One region of the Sinorhizobium sp. FG01 genome, then DNA from elsewhere that is predicted to be linked to it. Evidence: riboswitches for the same ligand, from Rfam matches in the RefSeq annotation. Region 1 holds a riboswitch; each other region holds the start of a gene.
What was found. Region 1 has a riboswitch for cobalamin ahead of cobU (bifunctional adenosylcobinamide kinase/adenosylcobinamide-phosphate guanylyltransferase). Riboswitches for the same ligand answer to the same signal wherever they lie in the genome.
Positions count from the first base shown of each region.

Region 2: another riboswitch for cobalamin. It lies ahead of bluB (5,6-dimethylbenzimidazole synthase); the one in region 1 lies ahead of cobU (bifunctional adenosylcobinamide kinase/adenosylcobinamide-phosphate guanylyltransferase).
Region 3: another riboswitch for cobalamin. It lies ahead of CO656_RS07165 (CbtB-domain containing protein); the one in region 1 lies ahead of cobU (bifunctional adenosylcobinamide kinase/adenosylcobinamide-phosphate guanylyltransferase).
Region 4: another riboswitch for cobalamin. It lies ahead of CO656_RS15255 (aromatic ring-hydroxylating dioxygenase subunit alpha); the one in region 1 lies ahead of cobU (bifunctional adenosylcobinamide kinase/adenosylcobinamide-phosphate guanylyltransferase).

Region 1 covers NZ_NWTB01000003.1:411,380-417,100, reverse strand. The annotation lists gene CO656_RS04695 (cobyric acid synthase) at 1-46, shown strand, start outside; gene CO656_RS04690 (adenylate/guanylate cyclase domain-containing protein) at 193-2,361, shown strand; gene CO656_RS04685 (FecR domain-containing protein) at 2,415-3,392, opposite strand; cobalamin riboswitch at 3,628-4,023, shown strand; gene cobU (bifunctional adenosylcobinamide kinase/adenosylcobinamide-phosphate guanylyltransferase) at 4,156-4,683, shown strand; gene cobW (cobalamin biosynthesis protein CobW) at 4,687-5,721, shown strand, end outside.
Region 2 covers NZ_NWTB01000003.1:278,916-284,636, reverse strand. The annotation lists gene CO656_RS04045 (NAD+ synthase) at 61-1,743, shown strand; gene CO656_RS04040 (TolB family protein) at 1,747-2,571, shown strand; cobalamin riboswitch at 2,614-2,826, shown strand; gene bluB (5,6-dimethylbenzimidazole synthase) at 2,870-3,631, shown strand; gene CO656_RS04030 (DUF2865 domain-containing protein) at 3,585-4,733, opposite strand; gene CO656_RS04025 (acyl-homoserine-lactone synthase) at 4,876-5,520, opposite strand; gene CO656_RS04020 (LuxR family transcriptional regulator) at 5,675-5,721, opposite strand, start outside.
Region 3 covers NZ_NWTB01000004.1:349,471-355,191, reverse strand. The annotation lists gene CO656_RS07180 (cystathionine gamma-synthase family protein) at 1-638, shown strand, start outside; partial or broken gene CO656_RS07175 (glyoxalase superfamily protein) at 665-1,014, opposite strand; gene CO656_RS07170 (anthrone oxygenase family protein) at 1,053-1,532, opposite strand; cobalamin riboswitch at 1,711-1,988, shown strand; gene CO656_RS07165 (CbtB-domain containing protein) at 2,028-2,204, shown strand; gene CO656_RS07160 (CbtA family protein) at 2,382-3,167, shown strand; gene CO656_RS07155 (ferric iron reductase) at 3,238-4,074, opposite strand; gene CO656_RS07150 (glucoamylase family protein) at 4,086-5,390, opposite strand; gene CO656_RS07145 (DUF1194 domain-containing protein) at 5,656-5,721, shown strand, end outside.
Region 4 covers NZ_NWTB01000008.1:174,345-180,065, forward strand. The annotation lists gene CO656_RS15245 (glycoside hydrolase family 25 protein) at 1-993, shown strand, start outside; gene CO656_RS15250 (hybrid-cluster NAD(P)-dependent oxidoreductase) at 1,020-2,120, opposite strand; gene CO656_RS15255 (aromatic ring-hydroxylating dioxygenase subunit alpha) at 2,117-3,361, opposite strand; cobalamin riboswitch at 3,464-3,666, opposite strand; gene CO656_RS15260 (DUF6656 family protein) at 3,962-4,564, shown strand; gene CO656_RS15265 (L-threonylcarbamoyladenylate synthase) at 4,644-5,618, shown strand; gene CO656_RS15270 (FAD-binding oxidoreductase) at 5,678-5,721, shown strand, end outside.

The DNA of each region.
Region 1 (5,721 bases):
AGAAGACGTGCTCGACCGCGCCTGGCTTAACGGCCTGCTCGGCTAGCTGCCGTGCCGCCGGCGGGTGACACTCATCTCTTTGGTCGATATTGCATGGCCGCTGCGAAGGATGCAGCATGGCGGGCGAGGCGGCAGACCGGTTTTCCAGAAAAATACAAGTCTTGCCGCCGCCCGGCACAAAGGTCGGCGGTCATGACACGCGCCCAGCTGGTCGGCGTCCTTATCGGACTGGCAATTGTCGCGGCTCTGACGGTGCTGCGGGCAAGCGATCCACAACTGCTGAGATTCGCCCGCGAAATCACCTTCGACGAATACCAGCGCCTGGCGCCGCGGCCCTTCGAAAACCTGCCCGTGCGGGTCGTCGATATCGACGAGGCGTCGCTGAGCGAGTTCGGCCAGTGGCCTTGGCCAAGGGATCGATTGGCTGCGCTGGTCGACAGGCTTTCGGAAATGGGCGCCGCCGTCATCGCCTTCGACATCCTGTTCGCCGAGCCCGATCGACTGTCGCCGCGCACCGTTCTGCGCGACGTCAGCGGGATCGATCCGGCTTTGCTGGAGCGGCTGCCGGACAATGACGAGATCTTTGCCGGGGCGATTGCCGGCAAGCCGGTGGTGCTGGGTTTCGGCCTTTCGAATGCGGGGAGTTACCGGCCGCCGGTAAAGTCCGGCTTCGCCTTCACCGGCGAGAGCCCTTTCGGAGCGCCGCCGCGCCTGACTGCCGCAACCCCGCTTCGGCCGGCGCTCGAGGCCAATGCAGCCGGCATCGGGCATATCAGCCTCAATCCCGACAGCCCGTCGGCGGTCGTACGGGCGGTGCCGCTCCTTCTCAGCGACGGCGCGCAGCTCTATCCGAATTTGGCGCTCGAGGCGCTGCGTGTCGCACAGGGGGCTTCCACCTATCTGCTGGCCGGCGCGACGGAGGTGCCCGATACGATAACCCGGATCAAGATCGGCGATTTCGCCGTGCCGGTCACGGCGGCCGGCGAGCTCTGGCTTTATGTCAGTGAGGACCGGGCGGAAAGATATGTATCGGCCGGGCGCGTGCTTGCCGCATCGGGTGCTCCCGACGATGTCAGGGCGGCCGTCGAAGGCAGCATCGTCTTCGTCGGCACCTCGGCTGCCGGTTTGCTCGATATCCGCACCACGGCTCTCGGCCATAATGTCCCGGGAGTCTCGCTTCATGCCCAGGCCGTCGAGCAGATCCTGTCCGGTCGCTTCCTCTCGCGCCCGGACTGGGCCGAAGGGCTCGAGATCCTGTCGATCGCCATTGCAGGCACCCTCCTCGTCATGGTGACCACCTTCGTCAGCCCCGGCGTGGCGCTCGCCTGCGGGTTGCTGATCACCGGCTTGGCTCTCGCGGCCTCCTGGACTGCGTTTCTCTACGCGGGACTGCTCTTCGACCCGCTTGCTCCGATCTTTTCCGGATTGGTCACGCATTTCGCCGCGACGGCCTATCGCTTCCTGGTGACCGACCGGGAGCGTCGCGTCGTCCGGCGCGCCTTCGGCCAATATTTGTCGCCGTCGCTGCTTTATCGCGTCGAGCACACGCAGAACGCACTGAGGCTCGGGGGAGACGATCGTGAGCTGACGATCATGTTCGTCGACGTGCGCAACTTCACCGAGATCAGCGAGCGTTTGGCGCCGACCGAGGTTGTCGGGTTCCTGAATACGCTTCTCGATGCGCTGAGCCGACACGTCATCGAAAACGAGGGCACACTCGACAAGTTCATCGGCGACTCGATCATGGCCTTCTGGAACGCCCCAGTCGATGTCAGAGATCATCCTCGCAGGGCCGTTCGCGCGGCTTTGGCGATGCGAGAAACGCTTGCTCGTCTCAATGACAAGGATGCCTTCGGTTTCGGGGCGGGGCAAAGCGTTGCCATCGGCATTGGAATCCACACCGGCCTTGCCTGCGTCGGCAACATGGGCGCCGAGACGCATTTCAACTATTCGGCGGTCGGGGACACCGTCAATGTGGCGGCGCGCATCGAATCCGCCTGCAAGGAGATCGGCTACGATATCCTCGTGTCGGAGGCGACGGCAAATTTGGCTGGCGGCTGCGCCCTGCTGGAGGCCGGAGCATTGGGGCTCAAGGGTAAGAGCACGCGAACGAGGCTCTTTGGAGTCGTTGGCGACGAGCGACTGGCCGAGTCGGATGAATTCGCCGAGCTCTTCGAAGTTCATCGGCGGCTGGTCGACGCTTTGCGCGCACGGTCCCCCGAGAGCCGGCGCATGCTGGGCGTGGCAAAGCTCAAGGCGTCCGCGCTGACGCCCGGCTTGTCGGAGTTCTATCGGCGGATTTCGCGGCGCGGCGAACATTTCATTGGTGAGCCGACGGCGAAGGATGCGGCTGGCGAATAGGTGCTTCGCCGACTGATGCAAAAGGCGCCGCTTTTCCGGCACTTCAATTACAGTCACCGTCGTCCGAACGAACGGTCCTTGCTCCGCTCGTGCGAGTAATCACGGTTGCGCGGCCTGTCCGACCTGTCGAACTTGTTCGGTTTATCGTGCCAGCTCTTGTCGTGTTTGTCCGGCTTGCCCGGCTTTTCTGGTTTTTGGGGCTTGTCCGGTTTGTGAGGCTTGTCGGGTTTGTGAGGCTTGTCGGGTTTGTGAGGCTTGTCGGGTTTGGGTGGCTTGGGTTGGGGCGGCGTCTCGACAGGCGGAGCCGGTTCGGGTGGCGGTGCGACGAGCGGCCGGACCCGATCTGGACGGATCTGGATCTCAGCTGAAAGGCCGCAGCCGGTGCCGCTCCATCCGGGCGACAGCTGCTGCCTGCCGGAGAGGAACGGCAAGGCCTGCTGGTTGCCGAGTGTCCTGAGGATGCTTCGGTCGACCCGTCGCGTATCGGTCATATCGCCATTGGGACGGGCGACCACGCAGTCGCAGCGCCGCGTCAGCTGTTGACAGCCGCCTCGGCCGCAAAATTCGGCAGCGCCGCTCAGGAGCACCACTGCCGTCGTGCCGTCTCCGCCGACGTAAAAGTCGAAGACCGTGCCTCGAACGCCGATGGTTCCGGCCGGTGTCAGGATCTGGTAGGCCGAGTGCCCCGAGTTGCCGCTGATCCAGCGAAACGTTCCCTTCGCCGCCGCGACGGTCAGCTTCTGCACCGATCTCGAGTCGTCGAAGACGAATTTGTCGATGACGACCGACGAGCCGGCACCGACGGCAAGCTTGCTTCCATCTCGGAAGACGAACTGGCCAAGGCCGGATCTGGATGTCCGAATCCGCTCGTCGCGGTGCACCGGGTCCGTGACGACCAGTGGTCCGCTCGCTCCGCTGACCTCAGTCTTGATCCGGATCGCCTGACCAATCGGTTCGGCGGCCTTGCTTGGCATGGAGCCGTAAAGCGCGACACTCAGCGCGACAAATGCGGCACGACGCAGATATGCCATCGCACCCCCTCCAGGCTGAACTGACAAATTCAGTGCCGTGGACATAATCGAACATCGTGGCGAAGCATCGGAGCCGCCTCGGGTTCGAATGCCCGTTTTATCACGCGCTTGGGACGGGCGTCTGCCTACCCGTTCGGATTAGGAGAAAGGCGCCGAGTTGGCGACGCACCTCGCGCTGCCGCAACTTGCCGACCTCGCGTCGCAGACCGTCGATTGACTTTGACGCATCCGCTTCATAATTAACGCATTGGATGGTTCCCCCGCACCGAAGCGGCGCGGGAGAGTAAATGGGAATGTGACGGGCGGACCCACACCGGGCGCCCTTATCGCAGCCGACCCCGCGACTGTAGAACGGTCAGGGTTCGCCATCGGGCATGCCGCACCTCTTCCGGTGAAACTGCATGGGGCAGTTGTCGCGGAATTGGAGGCACGCCGGAAAAGCCACTGGCGTGGCATCGTGAGCAGCCGGGCTGGACGCCTCTCTTTCTACGAATCGTCCGCCTTCACGAGCCAGCAGACGCCGGGAAGGCGAGGCGGACCCGTTCGGGCCCAATAGCGCTGGGCACCGCGTGCGCAGCGCTTGCCCGTGACGCCGAGAGCCAGGAGACCTGCCGTCCATCAGGGCATCGCCCGGGGGAGTCCTCCCCAATGCCAGCACGGAGGTTGTCGTGGCTTATTTATCGTCTTTCGCGCGTGCCCGTCACGCGTCCGCTTGCTATCGTTGCTTTGTCCCCACCAGTTTCCTCGCATGGGATCTGGTCGGATGACATTCTCCAATGCCGGTCCGGTCTTCGTGCTCGGCGGCGCGCGCTCCGGGAAATCCAGTTTCGCGGAGAAGCTCGCCGAAGCCTCGGGGCTCGGGATGCACTATGTTGCGACCGGCCGCGCCTATGACGAGGAAATGCGCGATCGTATCGCCCGCCACCAGGCCGCGCGGCAGGGCAAGGGCTGGGCAACGCACGAGGAACCGCTCGATCTCTCCGGCCTGCTTCGTCGACTGGATGCACCGGAGCGCGTAATTCTTGTCGACTGCCTCACGCTGTGGGTGACGAACCTGATGATGGAAGAGCGCGACATGCCGGCCGAGTTTGCGGCACTTGCCGGCTTGCTGCCTGCCATGCAGGCGCGCGTCATCATCGTCTCCAATGAGGTCGGTCTCGGCATCGTGCCGGAGAACCGCATGGCGCGAGACTTCCGCGACCATGCCGGCCGCCTCCATCAAATCGTCGCGGAGAAGTCCGCCGAAGTCTATTTCGTCGCGGCTGGGTTGCCGCTGAAAATGAAGGGTTGATTCATGACACTTGCAAAGGCCCAGTCGGGCAAGATCCCCGCCACGGTCATCACCGGCTTCCTCGGCGCCGGCAAGACGACGATGATCCGCAACCTGCTGCAGAACGCCGAGGGCAAGCGGATCGCATTGATCATCAACGAGTTCGGCGATCTCGGCGTCGACGGCGACGTGCTGAAGGGCTGCGGCGCTGAAGCCTGCTCGGAAGAGGACATCATCGAGCTCACCAATGGCTGCATCTGCTGCACCGTCGCCGACGACTTCATTCCGACCATGACCAAGCTGCTCGAGCGAGAGAACCGCCCGGATCATATTGTCATCGAGACCTCCGGCCTTGCGCTGCCGCAACCGCTGGTCGCCGCTTTCAACTGGCCCGACATCCGCAGCGAAGTGACGGTCGATGGCGTCGTGACCGTCGTCGACAGCGCCGCCGTTGCCGCCGGCCGTTTTGCCGACGATCACGACAAGGTCGATGCGCTGCGCGTCAATGACGACAACCTTGACCATGAGAGCCCGCTGGAAGAGCTCTTCGAGGACCAACTCACCGCCGCCGACCTCATCGTTCTGAACAAGACCGATCTCATCGATGCTGCGGGCCTCAAGTCCGTGCGTGACGAAGTCGCCTCGCGCATCAGCCGCAAGCCGGCGATGATCGAGGCCAAGAACGGCGAGGTGGCAGCCGCGATCCTGCTCGGGCTTGGCGTCGGCACGGAAGACGAGATCGCCGACCGCAAATCGCATCACGAGATGGAGCATGAGGCCGGCGAGGAACATGATCACGACGAATTCGACAGCTTCGTCGTCGAACTTGGCCCGATTGCCGAACCGGCGGCCTTCATCGACCGGCTCAAGGCCGTCATCGCCGAGCACGACGTTTTACGCCTCAAGGGCTTTGCCGACGTACCCGGCAAGCCAATGCGTCTGTTGATCCAGGCGGTCGGCAGCCGGGTCGATCAATATTACGACCGTGCCTGGGCACCCGGCGAGACGCGCGACACGCGCCTCGTCGTCATCGGCCTGCACGACATGGACGAGGCGGCC
Region 2 (5,721 bases), 130 kb from region 1:
TGCGTTAAGTACAAGCCTTAAGCTGGATGCATTCGCCGAGGAAACACCGACAGGCCTGCCATGACCCCACAGAAAGCCGCACCTTCGACGCTACGGATCGCCGTAGCCCAGCTCAATCCGGCCGTCGGCGATATCGCCGGCAACCTGGCCAAGGCGCGCGAAGCGCGGGCCGACGCCGCGCGCCAGGGCGCCGACCTGGTGCTGTTCACCGAGCTTTTCATTTCCGGCTATCCGCCTGAAGACCTGGTGCTGAAACCGGCCTTCCTGAAGGCGTGCCTGCGCGCCGTCGAGAACCTCGCCGCAGAGACGGCGGATGGAGGGCCGGGAGTGATCATCGGCTTCCCCCGTCAAGCCTCCGCGCAGCGGCACAATTCGGTGGCCGTCCTGGACGGGGGCAAGATCATCGCCGTCCGTGACAAGGTGGATCTGCCGAATTACGGCGAGTTCGACGAAAAGCGGGTGTTCGATCAAGGCGAGATGCCCGGTCCGGTGAATTTCCGCGGCATTCGCATCGGGGTTCCGATCTGCGAAGACATTTGGGGAGAGCTCGGCGTCTGCGAGACGCTCGAGGAAAGCGGCGCCGAGTTCCTGCTTTCTCCGAACGGTTCGCCCTACTACCGCGGTAAAGTTGATGTCCGTCACCAGATCGTGCTGAAGCAGGTGATAGAGACCGGCTTGCCGATGATCTATGCCAATCAGCTCGGCGGGCAGGACGAACTGGTCTTCGACGGCGCGAGCTTCGGCTTCAATGCCGATCGCTCGCTCGCCTTCCAGATGAGCCAGTTCGAGGAGGCGCTCGCGATCTCCGAATGGACGAGGGGTGACGACGGCTGGGTCTCACACAACGGACTCCGGTCTCGCCTGCCGGAATGCGAGGAGGCGGACTATCGCGCCTGCATGTTGGGGCTGCGCGACTACGTCAACAAGAACGGCTTCAAGAACGTCGTCCTCGGCCTGTCGGGCGGCATCGACTCGGCGATCTGCGCGGCGCTCGCCGTGGACGCGCTCGGCGAGGAGCGGGTTCGCACGATCATGCTGCCCTATCGCTATACGTCGCGGGAATCGCTGAAGGACGCCGAGGCCTGTGCCAAGGCGCTCGGCTGCCATTATGACGTCGTTGCGATCGAGGAGCCCGTCGAAGGCTTTCTCAATGCTCTCGCCGACACGTTCGAGGGGACCGAATCCGGGATCACCGAGGAGAACCTGCAGAGCCGCACGCGCGGCACGATCCTGATGGCGATCTCCAACAAGTTCGGCTCGATGGTGGTGACCACCGGCAACAAATCGGAAATGTCGGTCGGCTACGCGACGCTCTACGGCGACATGAACGGCGGCTTTAACCCGATCAAGGACCTTTACAAGATGCAGGTCTATGCACTGTCGCGCTGGCGCAATGGCGCTGTGCCGCCCGGAGCACTCGGCCCCTCCGGCGAGGTCATCCCGCTGAACATCATCGACAAGGCGCCCTCGGCCGAACTGCGGCCCAACCAGACCGACCAGGACTCGCTGCCGCCCTATCCGGTCCTCGACGACATTCTCGAGTGCCTGGTGGAGAAGGAACTGAGTACCGAGGAAATCGTCGCCCGCGGGCATGACGAGGCCACGGTGCATCGGATCGAACACCTGCTCTACATCGCCGAATACAAGCGGCGGCAGTCGGCTCCCGGGGTCAAGATCACCAAGAAGAATTTCGGCCGGGACCGGCGCTATCCGATCACCAACCGTTTCCGCGACCGAGGGTAGATCATGCGCAGTTCGGTGGAGATTTTCGATATTGCCACCGGCGAGACGCAAGTCGTCTGGCAGACGGAGCGGCTGGTCGAGGCGCCGAACTGGTCGCCGGACGGCAAATCACTGATCATCAACGGCGACGGCAGGCTCTATCGGCTTGCCTTTGACGGTTCCGAGCCCGTGGAAATCGACACGGGCTTTGCCGGGCAATGCAACAACGATCACGGCATTTCGCCGGACGGGAAAACGCTGGCGATCAGCGACAAGACCGAATTCGGCAAGTCGGCGATCTATCTGCTGCCGGCCGAGGGCGGCACGCCGCGACTGGTGACGCGCAACCTGCCGTCCTATTGGCACGGCTGGTCCCCGGATGGGAAAACCTTGACCTATTGCGGGATCCGCGACCAGATCTTCGACATCTACACGATTTCGGTCGATGGCGGAGAGGAGCGGCGCCTGACGCATGGCGAGGGCCGCAACGACGGCCCGGACTGGTCGCCGGACGGTGCGTGGATCTATTTCAATTCGAGCCGCACCGGCCGCATGCAGATCTGGCGGGTGAGGCCGGACGGCAGCGATGTCCAGCGCATCACCGACAGCCCTTATGGTGACTGGTTCCCGCACCCGTCGCCGGACGGCAGGCATCTGCTGGTGCTGTCCTATGACGGCGAGGTCTTCGACCATCCGCGCGATCTCGATGTGCGGCTTCGGCTGATGGATCCGGAAGGCAGCAATGCGCGTGTCCTCTTCGAACTCTTCGGCGGGCAGGGGACGATGAACGTTCCGAACTGGTCGCCCAACGGCGATGCCTTCGCCTTCGTGCGTTATCGGCCGGCTTGAGCAGGACGCGGCGCCCCCGCCTTGCGTTTCGCCGGCGGCTGTGCCCATATGCGGCCGTCAGGTGCCCGCTTGCTGCGGGAGAATCGGGAAGCCGGTAGAATTCCGGCACGTGCCCAACGCTGTGACGGTGACGTCTGCGCCAAAAGAGTTCTGAGTATTTTCAGAGCTTTGCCACTGGTTCCTGATGCGATCTGGGAAGGTGGCGCAGCCGAGTGATCCGAAGTCAGAAGACCGGCCTGGCGAGATAGACCGGCCCCGCGCGGACGGCGGGAGGTTGCGCATTGTTGGGGATCGAACGATGCTGCCTGACCCGAACGGCTGCCTTGCGGCGGCCGGTGCCTTTTCGCCGGACGAGCGCGCCGCCGTCTATCGTGCCATCGAGACGCGCCGCGACGTGCGCGACGAGTTCCTGCCCGAACCGCTGCCCGAACCGCTGATCGCCCGCCTGCTCGAAGCGGCGCATCGTGCCCCGTCCGTCGGCTTCATGCAGCCGTGGAACTTCGTGCTCGTACGGCGAATCGAGACGCGGGAGAGGGTCTGGCAGGCTTTCCAGCGCGCCAATGAGGAGGCAGCCGGAATGTTTTCGGGCGAGGCGCAGGCGAAATACCGGTCACTCAAGCTCGAGGGCATACGCAAGGCGCCGCTCGGCATTTGCGTGACCTGCGACCGGACCCGCGGCGGCGCCGTCGTGCTCGGCCGCACGCACAATTCGCAAATGGACGTGTATTCGACGGTTTGCGCGGTGCAGAATCTTTGGCTCGCGGCGCGGTCCGAAGGCGTCGGCGTCGGTTGGGTCAGCATTTTCCACGAGAACGAGGTCAAAGATATCCTCGGAATTCCGGAGCACATCGAAATCGTCGCCTGGCTGTGCCTTGGCTATGTCGATCGCCTCTACCAGCAGCCGGAATTGGCGGTGAAGGGCTGGCGGCAACGCTTGCCGCTCGAGGACCTCGTTTTCGACGAAGGATGGGGCGTCCGCGACAGCCTCGTAACGACCGCCCAAAGGGAAGGTGTCACTCGTTCTGCAGCGGCTGGTAACGCGATCCCCGAGGGTTCTTGAGATCGATCGCGCTCTCTTCCTGTGGCAGGAAGGCAGGACCGACAACGCGGACCTTGCTGCTCTTCGGATCATAGGGGCGCTCTTCCACGGGCTTTGCCCCCGCTGGTCCGAAGGCTGGTGCAGACGGCCCCTCGATCGTCACGACGGAAGGGCTGACCACCGAAAGCTTGGTTCCCGAGGTGGTGCTTTTGTTCTGATCCGTCGTGATCTTCGGAATCTGGCAGCCGCAGATGCCGGGAGAACCGACGTCGCGCACACGATAGGCGAAGGCGTTGGGGAGTTCCCTGTACGGCCTTCCCGTGGACGCCGAAACCATCTGCTCGCTCTCCTCGGTGGCGAGGACGTGATAATAGAGTTCCGTATCGGCGCCGGGGCATCGTGCCCGGCAAAGCTCGGCGTCGCGTCCGAAGTCGGCCGGCGTGGCGTTCGACGAAATCGGGAAAAATGCTCCGTCGCAGGTCCGCACGCACATGGTCCTGAAGCCGCCTGCCGCGCCGTTCTCCATGAATGTGAAATCGTCGGTCGGACCATCGAACAGCAACGGATAGTCCTCGCCGTCCGGCGGGAAGCTTTCGAGGATGTTGCGATGAGCGCGCGCCTCTTCGGTGCCGAATTCATCCGGAACCGTCTCGTCCCAGTTCGGAGCGGCGTCCCCCGAGCAGTCGTTCAATTCCATGGCGGCGAGGATCCGCCGGCGCATGTCCTCATTGCCCTTCGAAATCAGGTGCCGGCGTTGGGCCTTGAGCGTGTGGAGATTGTCCTCCATGCGCGCAATCGCATCGTCAAGCTCGGCACAGGCAGCCGCATTTTCGCTTTCGATGTAGACGACGGACTCGTCGCTGCATTCCATGCGCCGCCTTTCGTTCCTGGCGCGGCGAAGTTCGATGTTCTGCCGCGAAACCGCGCCGGTGAAATCGCGCAGATTGGCGTTTGTCGTGAACGCCGCCGGCAGCTCTGCGAGGCGGGCGCTGAGGCGCGCGCAGACGTCGGTGGCCGATGCCTGCCCAGGCATAGCCAAGGCGAGGGGCAGCAGAGCGGCCGCAAGGTGCATCATCCTCAAGGACGCAGTGGATCGGGACACTGACACTCGTCTTTCCTGCATTTCGCTCCGCTGATCGCGGGACAGGGGCGCCTGTAGTCACATCATACGACGTTAGGGTGAGGGCGCAACGACAAGACGGCGTTTGCGTTAATACGTGTTCCGAGACAGGAAGGGCCGGGCCGCCTGAACGGCCCGGCCATGATTAGGCCGCCCTTGCAGTTTCGAGCGACATGGGCCGTTCGAGCACCGTGCCTTCGATGAGGGCAACGGCCTTCATCTGTCGAAGCAGGCTTCTCGACACTTCCCAGGCGACCGCGACCGCGTAGACATTGCCGATCCTGTGCGGCTCGGCAATCCGTTCTCCGGGGCACCCCATGCGGCGGAACATCCGCTCAAGGAAGACGTCTGTGACGGTGACGATGTGGCTGATGCCGGAGGCAAGGCCAAGTTCGCCGACGCCGCACATCAGTTCGGCGGCGGCGACCGTCACCTGGTTCGAAGACCGGTCCTGGGAAATATCCGGGTCGATGCAGAAGCGGCTCGATTCCCAGACCGAAGCGCTCCGGATTTCCGGGTTGCCGCCGAGCAGCACCGGGAATGTATCATCCAGCATGTTCGGCCCCAGCGTCGGCAGGAGCCTGAGCGAGCCACGCAGCTTCCCGGTTTCCGGCGAATAGGACATCACATAGAGCGGATTGGCCTTGTCGTAGTGGTCGATTTCCCAATCGCCCTCGGTCCTGACGTCCCATTTCAAGAAGTCGTGGAAGACGCGCTTGCGCAGCCGGAACATCTCGTCGATGGCCTGCGGATGTTTTCCGCGAGCGTTTCCGTTCACTATCCTGATCATCTTTCGCTCCATCGTGTTTGCGCGATGGAGCGATGCTGTCAGGCTCGGGCGACACATGTAACTGTCGGTAGTGACAGTTTAATCCAACGATTTTTCCCACAAAATTTGTGGGGCATCCGGCGCCGGGAGCGAGCTCCGATGGTAAATTCCCCCGTCAGATGGTGGGGATCAACGCATGGCGGACTGCCTGCGCAACCGCTT
Region 3 (5,721 bases), on a different contig from region 1:
ACAACACCCTGCTCGGCCCGGTCTTCCAGCACCCGATCGACCACGGCGCGGACCTGTCGCTCTATTCGCTCACCAAGTATGTCGGCGGCCACTCCGACCTGATCGCCGGCGCCGTGCTCGGCTCGAAGGCGCTGATCAAACAGGTGAAGGCGCTGCGCGGCTCGATCGGCACGCAGCTCGACCCGCATTCCTGCTGGATGCTCGGCCGGTCGCTCGAAACGCTGTCGGTCCGGATGGAGAAGGCGAACGAGAATGCCCGGATCGTCGCCGAGTTCCTGCGCGACCACCCGAAGGTCGAAGGGATCCACTATCTGCCCTTCCACGACGAAGCCTCGCCGGTCGGGCGGACCTTTGCCGCGCAATGCACCGGCGCCGGCTCGACCTTCTCCTTCGACATCGCCGGCGGCCAGGAGGCAGCCTTCCGTTTCTTGAACGCCCTGCAGATCTTCAAGCTCGCCGTCAGCCTCGGGGGCACGGAATCGCTTGCGAGCCACCCGGCGGCGATGACTCATTCGGGCGTGCCGATCGAGGTGCGGCGCCGGATCGGCGTGCTCGAATCGACTATCCGCCTGTCGATCGGCATCGAGCACCCGGACGACCTCGTCGCCGACGTCGCGAACGCTCTGACGACCGTCTGATCCATTGAGCGGGGGCCGTCCCCCGATCAATGCGTCAGAATATTGACTACGTTGCCGAACGGATCGCGCACGAAGAGCGTCGCACACCCCAGGGTTCGTCAGTGATGTCATAGACGATTTCGATGCCGGCCGCCTTCGCGCGCCGATAGACTTCGTCGACATCGTCCACCTCGATCGAGAGCGCCGGCACCGGCGTTCCCGATCCGCCTTCAATGGCAAAGCTGACCTGCGGCATTGCCGATCCGCCTTCCGCCGCAAAGGTGACCAGCCAGCCGTGATCCATCACCACGTTGAGGCCAAGCAGATCCGTATAGAAACTGCGCGCGCGTTGCGGATCGGATACTTGAAGATTGGGCACGATGCGTCGGACTGCCATTGGATCCTCCCCAGTTTCATCGTCCTCTTTCCTAGGCTTCAGCCGCGTTGAAAGCCAAGCGTGAAAAGGGCGAGCGAAGCTATCGAAGCGATCGTGCGGACATGGTTCCACCAGACCCAATCGGTCAAGTAGCGCTGCTGCCAGACTTCGGTGGCGGCCTCGACCGAAGTGGCATTCGCCAGCGCGTTGTTGAGCGGAACGTTAAAGACCATCGTCACCGCGAATGTGCCGGCGAGGTAGACGAGTCCGCCCGCCGCCAGGAGATAGCTCCCCTCCCCGCCCCAGATGAAAGCGGCAGCTATGAGGATCACGCCGAGCAGCGCCGTGCCCATGAAGGCGGCGAAGAACAACGGATTCTGGATCACGACGTTGATCGCGTTCATGGCAGCAACGCCCTGCTCCGCCGGCAATCGCCGCAGCGCCTGCATGATGCAGACGGAAAAGACGAAGAAGAGCCCGGCCATAAGTCCGGATCCGATGACGGCGGCAAAGGACAGGGCAGGAACAAGGGCAAGCATCGCACGGACCCCGGGTCGATCGTGCGGCCTGCGGCCGCACGCGCTGCCCAAGAGATAACCGACCAATGCGATATAGTCATCAGGAGTTGTTCCCCATGTGGCGGGCAACGCGAAATGCGCGCAACCCTCTCCTCCACTTTCCACCGCGGCGCGATTGACATCATTGGCGGCCACACCTAATCATCGCTGATCGGTTGGTTCCCGGAATGCGAACGTGTTTCGGGAGTAAACGGGAATGTGACGGATGGACCCAAGCTGGGCATCTCAATCACTGCCGACCCCGCGACTGTAGAGCAGCGTGAATTTGCCGTTCCGGAGCAATCCGGAAGAAGCCACTGGAACAGCCGCGAGAGGGCGGTTCGGTTCTGGGAAGGCGAGGCAAATCCTTGGTGACTAGGCTAGCCTGGGCACCTGACGCTGCGAGCCAGGAAACCTGCCAAGCGATACGGGCATAGTGCCCAAGGGGAATATCCCATTGCCATCACGGAGGTTGTCATGGCTACGTCTACAGTTTCGAGCATTCCGCTCTCCCTCAGCGACCGTCTGACCGCGGGCATCATCGCCCTCATGATCGGTGGCTTCCTCGTTTTCGGTGCCGGCCTGGCGAATTCGGCCGTGCTGCACGACACGGCACACGACACGCGCCATTCCTACGGCTTCCCCTGCCACTAAGCGAAGTCATGGAGCGCCTGCCGCGTTCCACACCAAACGATACAACAATCGACCCTCCGGTGCTCGGAGCGCGCGTCGTGCGTCTGGCACGCGCCCGCGCCTTCAAGCGCCGGCTTGCGTCGATGGAATCGGGCCGGCTTACCGCAAGGCGGCCACGCCCGCTGAGGAAAATCGACAATGATCGTCAAGACACTTCTGGCCGCGGTCGTGGCCGGGCTGATCGCCGGCGTCTTCATGACCGGCGCCCAGGAATTGCGGGTCACGCCGCTTATCCTGCATGCGGAAGAATTCGAGGGCGAAGCGCCGGCTGCAACCGGGCAGCCCGCCGGCGAGCAGCCGGCCACGGATCATCAGCAGCATTCGTCGCTGAAAGGATCCCAGATGTTAGGCGAGATGCTCGCAGCACTTTCGCCGGTCACCCCCGCCTATGCCCATGAGGGCGAAGAACACGAGGAAGGCGGCATCATGTTCGGCATGAGCCGCTTTTCCGGCACGCTTGCCGCCAATCTGGTCACCGGCGCCGGCTTCTCGTTGCTGCTTGCAGGCATCAGCCTGATGATCGGCTACCCGATCACGCTTGCCAATGGCGCGCTCTGGGGCGCCTTCGGCTGGCTCGCCGTGCACCTGCTTCCGGCCGTAGGCCTGCCGCCGGAACTGCCGGGCTTTCCGGCGGCCGAGCTTGGCGACCGGCAGCTCTGGTGGGGGGCGACGGTGCTACTCTCGGCCGTGGGACTCTATCTGCTGGCACTCCGCCCGGAAATCGTCGCCAAGCTCGCGGGTCTCGTCCTAGTCGCCGCTCCCCATCTTTATGGTGCGCCGCAGCCGCTCGACATTTCCAGCAACGTGCCGGCTGTGCTCGGCGCCGAGTTCGCCGTCGCCGCGCTTGCGACGACGCTCGCCTTCTGGCTGGTGCTCGGCATCGTCTCCGGTTTCATCAACGACCGGTTTCTCCGGGCGCACTAACCGGCCCCCGCGCCTTCGCCGCTTGTCCTCTCCCCGCCTGCGGGCAGCACGCGGGGAGAAGGCAAGGGTCTCATTTGCTATCGAGCAGGTGGGCCCGCAGCATCTCTCGTCGAAGCTCGGGCTCGAGCAGCACGCAGGTGTCGCAGAAGCTGCCGCCCTCGGCACGATAGAAAAGGCAACAGCCGCCGCGGATCCGGTAGGTCCTGGAGCGAAGCTCTCCCCCACTGCCGGAGGCCGCTTCGATCTTTTCGTAGTGAAGCTGCCGCGAGGCAAGCGGCGAGTGGGCCTTTTTGACGATCGCCAGCGCCTGCCCCGTCGCCCTGTCCTCCCGTTGCCGCCGCCGCCCGATCTCCAGGAAAGCGCCGGCGAGACTGTCCGCGGCCAACCGCCATTGCGCGCGCGCTGACAGGCCGCAGCGGCGTTTCAGCAGCGCGATCACCGGCTTCAGATGCGCAACGAAGGCATCGTGAAAGCGTCGAGTCGGCTCGTCCGGCTCGATCTCACTCTCGCTCCGCGGAAGGTCGACGAGGAAATGAAAGCGGCCGGCCACAAGCGACCTCCCGTCGCGGGCACGCAAATAGGTTTCGAAACGCAGGCCCGCGACCACCGGAACAAGGCCGCTCACAAGATAGATCGCGCCCGCCGCAAGGCTCAGCTGATGGCTGTAGAAGGCGACCAGGTGCGCCGCTCGAATCTTATCGTCCATGCCGGACGCGAAACGGTCCTGATAGGCCAGGCAGGTCTCGAGGTTTGCCGGCTTCGACCAGAAAGCGTCTGGCGATTGGAAATGTGCGTCAGAGGTCGCGACCGAACAGGCGACCTCCGGAATGGAGGCCGCCAGCCATTCGATCGCGGCAGCCGCCTCCATGACCGCTCTGCTTTCCCGCTGCCGATGCCCCTGCCCCATGCTCCGTCCCATCAAGCCGCGCCGGGTGTCAGCCAGCCCCCTTCGAATCCAGCCCTTTTCAGCCCCCGGCTGAAGTCCGGGATACTGCGCGTCAGTTCCCAGATGAGGCCGCTTCTCCAGTTCTCGATCATCATGACGGACAGCCCCTGGTCAAGCCCGACAATCCTGTCGTCGACCCAGCCCTCGCGCCCTGCGCCCGGCAGGCTCGGATTGAAGCCGCCGGGAAGGCGGCCGTCGCGAAGCAGTGCCGGATAATGCGCGAGCAGATGCGAAAGGCTATCCAGGCAGTCGTCCGGTGCGAAGGGCAGTCCGGCAAGCGGAGCCCAAGGGACCAGGGTCCCGTCATCGGCGCCGAACGGAGCGCCTCGTGCCGCATAGCCCAGAAGCCTCTGCCGCCGGCCGTCACGCAGCCGCATCCAGCCCTTCGGCGCATGGCAGGCGCTGAAGCCCCAGAGGTTGCGGCAATAGCCGGAAAAGCCATGAGGATTCTCTTCCGCATGCGCCCGCTGAAGCGCGATCGCTCGGCAGCTGTTCGCGAAATAGTCGCTGCTTGCCGCCCGCATTCCCGTATCGCCTATGCCTCGGAAGTCGATCCAGGCATGGGGAAAGAGGTGGATGAACAACGCGCCCGCGTGCAGGTGCGACATCCCGCCAATCGTCAGCCATTCATGTGCCACCGAATAGGCGCCGTAGTTCTCCGGCGCAATGGGTAGGCTAGTGGAGCCTAGCGCCAGGACATAGAGGAGCAGCGCCTCGCTATAGCCGCGCCAACGGTGCTTCAGGAAACGCCCCGGCGGCCTCCAGCCCATCGTCAGAGTATCGCCGCGGTTGAGCGCCCAGGCCCAATCCGCCCGCTCATATAGTCGCGCTGCAAGACTGCGGATTTCCGTTTCGTTCGGATCTGGCCCCGAGAAATAGGCCGCGGCCGTCAGTGCGCCGGCCAGAAGCAGCGCCGTGTCGATGGTCGAGAGTTCGCTGTTCCAGGCGCGCTCGCCCGTTCGCATGTCCAGAAAATGAAAGTAGAAGCCGCGGTATCCCGTTGCGAGCCTATCGCTCCCCTGCCGGCTGCCATCAAGAAAGCGCAAGGTCGTGAGTACGCGGTGACCTGCATCCCCCCGCCGCATCCAACCGCGCTCGACGGCGACCGGATAGCAGGACAGTCCGAAGCCGGTGGCCGCGATACTCGATGGCGACCCCGCCCGCGAGGTGTCGGCGACGAGCCCCGTTCGCGCATCGGTGTAATCAAGGAAATACTCAAAGGCGGCGCGTTGCAGCCGATCGGCGAGGGCGATGTTCTCCGGCGGGAAATGAAGCATGGCGAGGTTCTGTTGGACGATCATGGCCAGATTGGGTGCAAGCGGCGCCGGCGACAGCGTTGGAAGATGCGAATTGGCCCCTTTTTTCAAAGTGACCGTTCGAGCCGCTTCCCTCTCTCAGACGCCAATCAAATAATATTGAGATCGCGGCCGACCGGGACAGTCGCCGATTTGCAATCCTGTGGTACATTCTGTTTTGAAGCTCGACGGTTTTGAGACGCGGGCTCGGAAGTCCGACTGTAGATCATGACGATTGGCGGATGCGATGTTGAGCATGCTGGCATTGATCATGGCGCTCAGTGGCAGCCCGATGCAGACGGCCGCCACGCCC
Region 4 (5,721 bases), on a different contig from region 1:
GCGGCGGCGAACGCACGCGCCGCAGACGTCGAACCGTGGAAAGCGCGGCAGAACGCCATCATCGTCGACGCCTACGAGTTGAACAGCATCGACTGGGAAGCGATGCTGAAGGACAAGCGCATCGCCGGCTTCATCGCGAAGGCCTCCGACGGCCTTCCGGAAAGCTACAGCTGCACCGGCGATCACGGCGGAGACACGGTCGCCCATTGCAAGACGATGTGGCGAAAATATGCGGTCAGCCGGGAACTCTATCAGACGCGCCGAATGATCGCCCGCTCCCATGGACTGCTCTGGGGCGCCTATCACCTGGCGCGCCCGGGCAATCCCGTCGATCAGGCCAACCACTTCCTCGATTATGCGGCGCCGCGCGAGGACGAATTGATGGTTCTCGACCTCGAGGGTATCGATCCCGAGAACTACATGTCACTCGAGGACGCCGCGATCTTTGCCGGCCATATCAAGGCCCGCACCGGGCGATACCCCATTCTCTACACCAACCACATCACCGCGAAGCAGATCGCCGCCAACCGCGCCCAGCATCGGCTGCTTTCCCGCCTGCCGCTCTGGTATGCCCGCTACAAGCCCGACATTCGCAACGTCTTTCCGATGGGCAACTGGGATCGCTATGCGCTGTGGCAGTTCTCGTCGTCGCATAATTGCGGAAAGAAGCGCTGCCCCTATCGCGTGCCCGGGACGCTCAACGACATCGACGTCAACGTCGCCGCAATGACCGTTTCAGAGTTGAAGAAGGTGTGGCCGCAGGGCGCGCTGCTCCCGGAGAAGCCGCCGATCGTCACCGTCATCGCCTCCGCGAAGATTGGCAAGGCGCCGGCGGCGAGCGCCGCGGCCACCGTCCCGCTCGCAGAACCCCTGCTCATCAGCCGTGCCGAGGCCGAGAGCGGCTCGGGCGCCGGCGTCGACGGAACGGTCACCGGTGCGATCAGCGTGAAGGCCGCCGAGGCCCACCTGCCCAACCAGCCCGAGCGCCGCTGAAAAAGCCGGACGGCGCCTGTAGCTGTCTACGCTTCGATCTGAACGTCGCCGATAGGCCGCGAGCAGCAGGCGAGGATGTAGCCCTCGTCGACTTCGTCATCGAGAATACCGCCATTGTGGTTCATCTCGACTTCGCCGGCGATCTTCAAGACGCGGCACGTGCCGCAGATGCCGCCCTCGCAGGCCGCACCGATCCTGACCCCGTTGGCGCGTGCTGTCTGCAGGATCGTCTGGCCGGGGACGGTCGAGACTTCCTTGCCGCTCATGGTGAAGGTTACCCGGGCCGCCTCGCCTTGAGCGCCGGCCGCCGAGCCGGCGCGGATGGCGAGTTCCTCTGCCGCCGGCGCCGCCGCCGGCTGGAAGCTTTCCTGGTGGTAGCGGGCCATATCGAAACCGGCCCCCTCCAGCATCTCCCGAACCCCGCGCATGAAGGGTTCGGGGCCGCAACAGAAGACCGTTCGCTCCAGAAAGTCCGGTGCAAGCAGCGGCAGCTTCGTCGCATCGATACGGCCGCGCAGGCCGTGCCAGCCGTGACGCGCTTCGTGTCCTTCCACCAGGAAGCCGAGATTGAGACGCGGCATCTGGCGGGCGAGGATCTCCAGCTCCGGCTTGAACAGCAGATCCTCCGGCTGCCGGGCACAGGAAATGAAGGTCACATCCGTGTCCGGCGCGCAATCCGCCATCCAGCGCGTCATCGACATCATCGGCGTGATGCCGGAGCCTGCCGAGACGAACAGATATTTTTCGCCCGGATGGCGCACGAAGCTGAAATCGCCGAGCGGCCCCAGCGCCTTCAACGTCATGCCAGGCCTGAGATTGTCGAACATCCAGCGCGTGCCGATGCTGTTCGACTGCGCCTTGGCCGTGACCGCAACGGAAAGCGGGCGGGACGGCGAGGACGATAGCGTATAGGTGCGCATCACCGGTTCCTCGCCGACGGGGAGTTCCAGCGTCACGAACTGCCCGGGCAGGTAGCGGAACCAGGCCGGCCTGTCGGACCGGAAGGTGAAGGTCATCACGTCCGCGGTCTCGCCGACCGCGGAGATGCATTCGAGCAGGAACTGGCGATCTTTCCAGGGCTGCAGTTCGTCGAAGTGGTGAAAGGAGCGTGCCATTTCCATCGTCATGCCACCCGCGACAGAGGAGCGGCGCTGCCCTGCAGGCGATCCTGCATGAAGCGCGAATACCAGTCGACGAACTGCATGACCCCGCCCTCGTGTTCGGCCGAATAGGGACCCGGCTCATAGGCCGGCGAGCGGATGCCGAAGGCGTTTTCCTCGACGATCTGCCGGTCCTGGTCGTTGGTCTCGGTCCAGACATGGGTGAGGTCTTCGAGGGTATAGTCGACCCCTTCGACCGCATCCTTGCTGACGAGCCATTTCGTCGTGACCTGCGTCAGTTCCGGCCCGAGCGGCAGCACGCGGAAGGTGATCGCATGGTCGCCGAGGATGTGGTTCCACGTCGTCGGGTAATGGAAGAGCAGCAGCGTGCCGATGCGGTTCGCGCTTATGTCGCCGGAAAGCTGCTTGCGGACCGCCTTCTCGCCGGACATCGTATAGCTCTCCGCCCCGTTGATCAGCGGCATCCTCGTCATGCGGAACTGGCCGGTCGGCCCGATCTTGAAGGCGCTCGGCAGCCCCGCCGCCTCGCATCTCTCCCAATGGGCACCGATTTCCGGATCGTCCATGGCGCCCTGGACGCCCGTCACAGTCGGAGCCTCGGGATAGGTCCGGCAGAGTTCCGGATGGTTGGCGGCGCAATGGTAGCACTCGCGGTTGTTCTCCCAGACGAGCTTCCAATTGCCCTTCTCGACGATGGTGCTTTCATAGGCGACCTTGGTTTCGCCGAGGCGATGCGGCGCGAGATAGGCTGCAACCGTGTCGCGGAAGGGCTGGAAATCCATGGGCCGCTCGGCAAGGCTGATGAAGATATAGCCGCCGACCGTTTCGCAATTGACCGGCTTCAGGCTGTGCTGGGCCGGATCGAAATCCTCCGGCATCTGCCGGGCGAAGAGCAGCCTGCCATCGAGTTCGTAGGTCCACTGGTGATAGGGACAAACGAGCTTGGCCGAGGATCCCTTGTGCTGGGTGCAAACGCGCGAGCCGCGGTGGCGGCAGGAATTGTGCAGCGCTCGGACCGCCCCCTGGCGATCGCGCACGATGACGATCGGATAGTCGCCGACCTGCAGCGTGAAGTAATTGCCGGGACGCGGGATTTCGCAGTCGTGGCCGACGAATAGCCAGTCTTTGTACCAGATATTCTCCAGGTCCTGACGGTAATAGTCCGGGTCGATGTAGAAGGCCCGATCGAGGCTGTAGCCCTCGCGGCGGGTCTTCAGCTTGCGCAGCATTTCGTTCTGGATGTCCATGCCCATGTCCTCGTTAGCCCTGTTTCGGGCAGGCAGGACAGGAACCGCGCCGGAGAGATGCCGTGCGCCTTGGCTCCGATCCGGCTGCCCGCCGCAACCAGTTACGGTCGTTTTCCTCAAGGCTGGTTTCCGGGCTCTGGAGCGGCCCGAGGGCCCTGCCCGGCGCCTTCCCGGACGATTGTCCAGTGGCCTTATGCCGGGGGTTCACTCCACCACCGTTGCGGGGGCAGCGCCGGGATTTGACCGGCTTCCCAATTCTCCGCCCCTCCCTGCGAAGAAGCGGCACCTTGAGCAATTCGAATCTAAGCGGCCAGACAGGCTCGGCAATTGCCGGTGCGCGACATTCCATTCCAGAAAGACGACAAAGATTTTCGATGCGCGCGCGTTGGAAGTCCTGTGACATCTTCTATAATAAACAATGTGATAGATACATTTTTCGGCAAATGGCGCTTTTTTTTGCAGCGGCATCCAGGCCGCGAAGATCACGGGCCATTTTGCGACATAAAGCGATGCGCGGGCGCCCGAAATACTCTATTAACCATAGTGATTTAGCGTTCGCTGACGGTTCAGTCCGTTCAGCGACAAGTGACGCAGAGGTCGATGGCAAAAATCAGATATTACGACGCCTCAGGCAAACCGCAGGCGCCGGCGCCGAAAACGGCGGGCGGCCATACAGAGTTCCTGCGCACGGGCCGAATCGAGCGGCGCCGGCCGTGGTTGCCCGAACAGCGCCGCTACATGACGCATGAGGAAGTGGCAGAGAGAACCGGACAGAGATTACAGGCGGCGGGAGAGACGACACACAGGCGGATCAACGGCTTTCATGCCTCGATCCAGTTCCCGAAGATGATCTTCCACAGGACCCTCGCCGACAGTCCCCACCTCGGCTATTGCCATGTCACCGCGGCGCGGACTCATCTCGCTCGATCGCGAGACGTCACCTGGGCGTTCTACTTTGCCAACTTCTTCTCCGACCTCGGCGACGAGGCGCACTTCTTCGAACGCATACAGACAAGCTACTCGCGCATGTATTTCGCCGTGGCCATTCAACCCGGCACCGAAGAGGGGCGGATGGTCCTCGATCGAAATGTTCGGGGCAACGGCCTGATCTTCCGGACGCAGGACCCGAAGGTGGCGCTCAAGAACGTCCTGATGCTCGGCGCACGCGACGAAGCGCTGCGGCGGATCATTCGCAGCCTCTGACGCCGGTCAACGACAAAGAAAATCGTTCTGTTTTCCCTCCTCCTCCGTTAAGGAAGCGACGGAAAGGACCAGAACCGCCATGGCCGAAATCATCGATACGCGCAGCGAACCGGATCGGGCGATCGAAACGGCCTGCGCGGTGCTTTCCGAAGGTGAGCCCGTGGCGATCCCGACGGAAACCGTCTACGGCCTTGCAGCAGACGCAACGAGTGCCGATGCGATCAGCCGCATCTACGAGATGAAGGGCCGGCCGCGTTTCAATCCGCTGATCTGCCACGTCTCGGACATGGGAATGGCCGAAGCGCATGTGATATTCGACCCCATCTCCCGACGCCTCGCGGAAGCCTTCTGGCCGGGGCCGCTGACGCTGATTCTCACTCAGCGACCCGAAAGCACCGTGCACGCGCTTGCCTCGGCCGGCCTCGACACGCTCGGGATCCGCATGCCTGAAGGTTTTTCCCGGCGGGTGATCTCACATTTTGGGCGCCCGCTGGCGGCGCCGAGCGCCAATACGTCGGGCAAGATCAGTCCGACCAGCGCGGCCCATGTGGAGGCGGATCTCGGTGCGAAGCTGAAGCTGATCCTCGATGCCGGCCCGGCGGAAATCGGCCTCGAATCGACGATCATCAAGGTCGAAGACGGCCGGCTGCGGCTGCTTCGGCCGGGGGGTCTCGATGCGGCCGAGATCGAGGCGCTCGCCGGCCTTCCCGTTGAGCGGCCGGAAGCGGCCGGCGCGACGATCGAAGCTCCCGGCATGCTCGCCTCGCATTATGCGCCGGGTGCCGCGGTGCGGCTCAATGCGACGGACGTCCACACGGGAGAGGCGCTGATCCGCTTCGGCGGCAAGGCGCTGCCTGGCGAAGGCAGCGCGGCGATCGTCCTCGACCTCAGCCCAACGGGCAATCTCAGGGAAGCGGCCGCCAATCTTTTCGACTATATGAAAAAGGCAGATGCGAGCGGCGCTCGAACCATCGCTTTCGGGCCGATCCCGGGCGAAGGCCTTGGCGAAGCGATCATCGACCGGCTCGAACGGGCCGCAGCCCCGAGGATCTGACCGGAAGCGCGAGACCTGTGTGGTCCGGCTGTTTCGGCAATATAAATCGCAGGCAGGTCATGAGCACAGCAATCCCTTCTCCCGAACTGATCGCCTCGTTCAC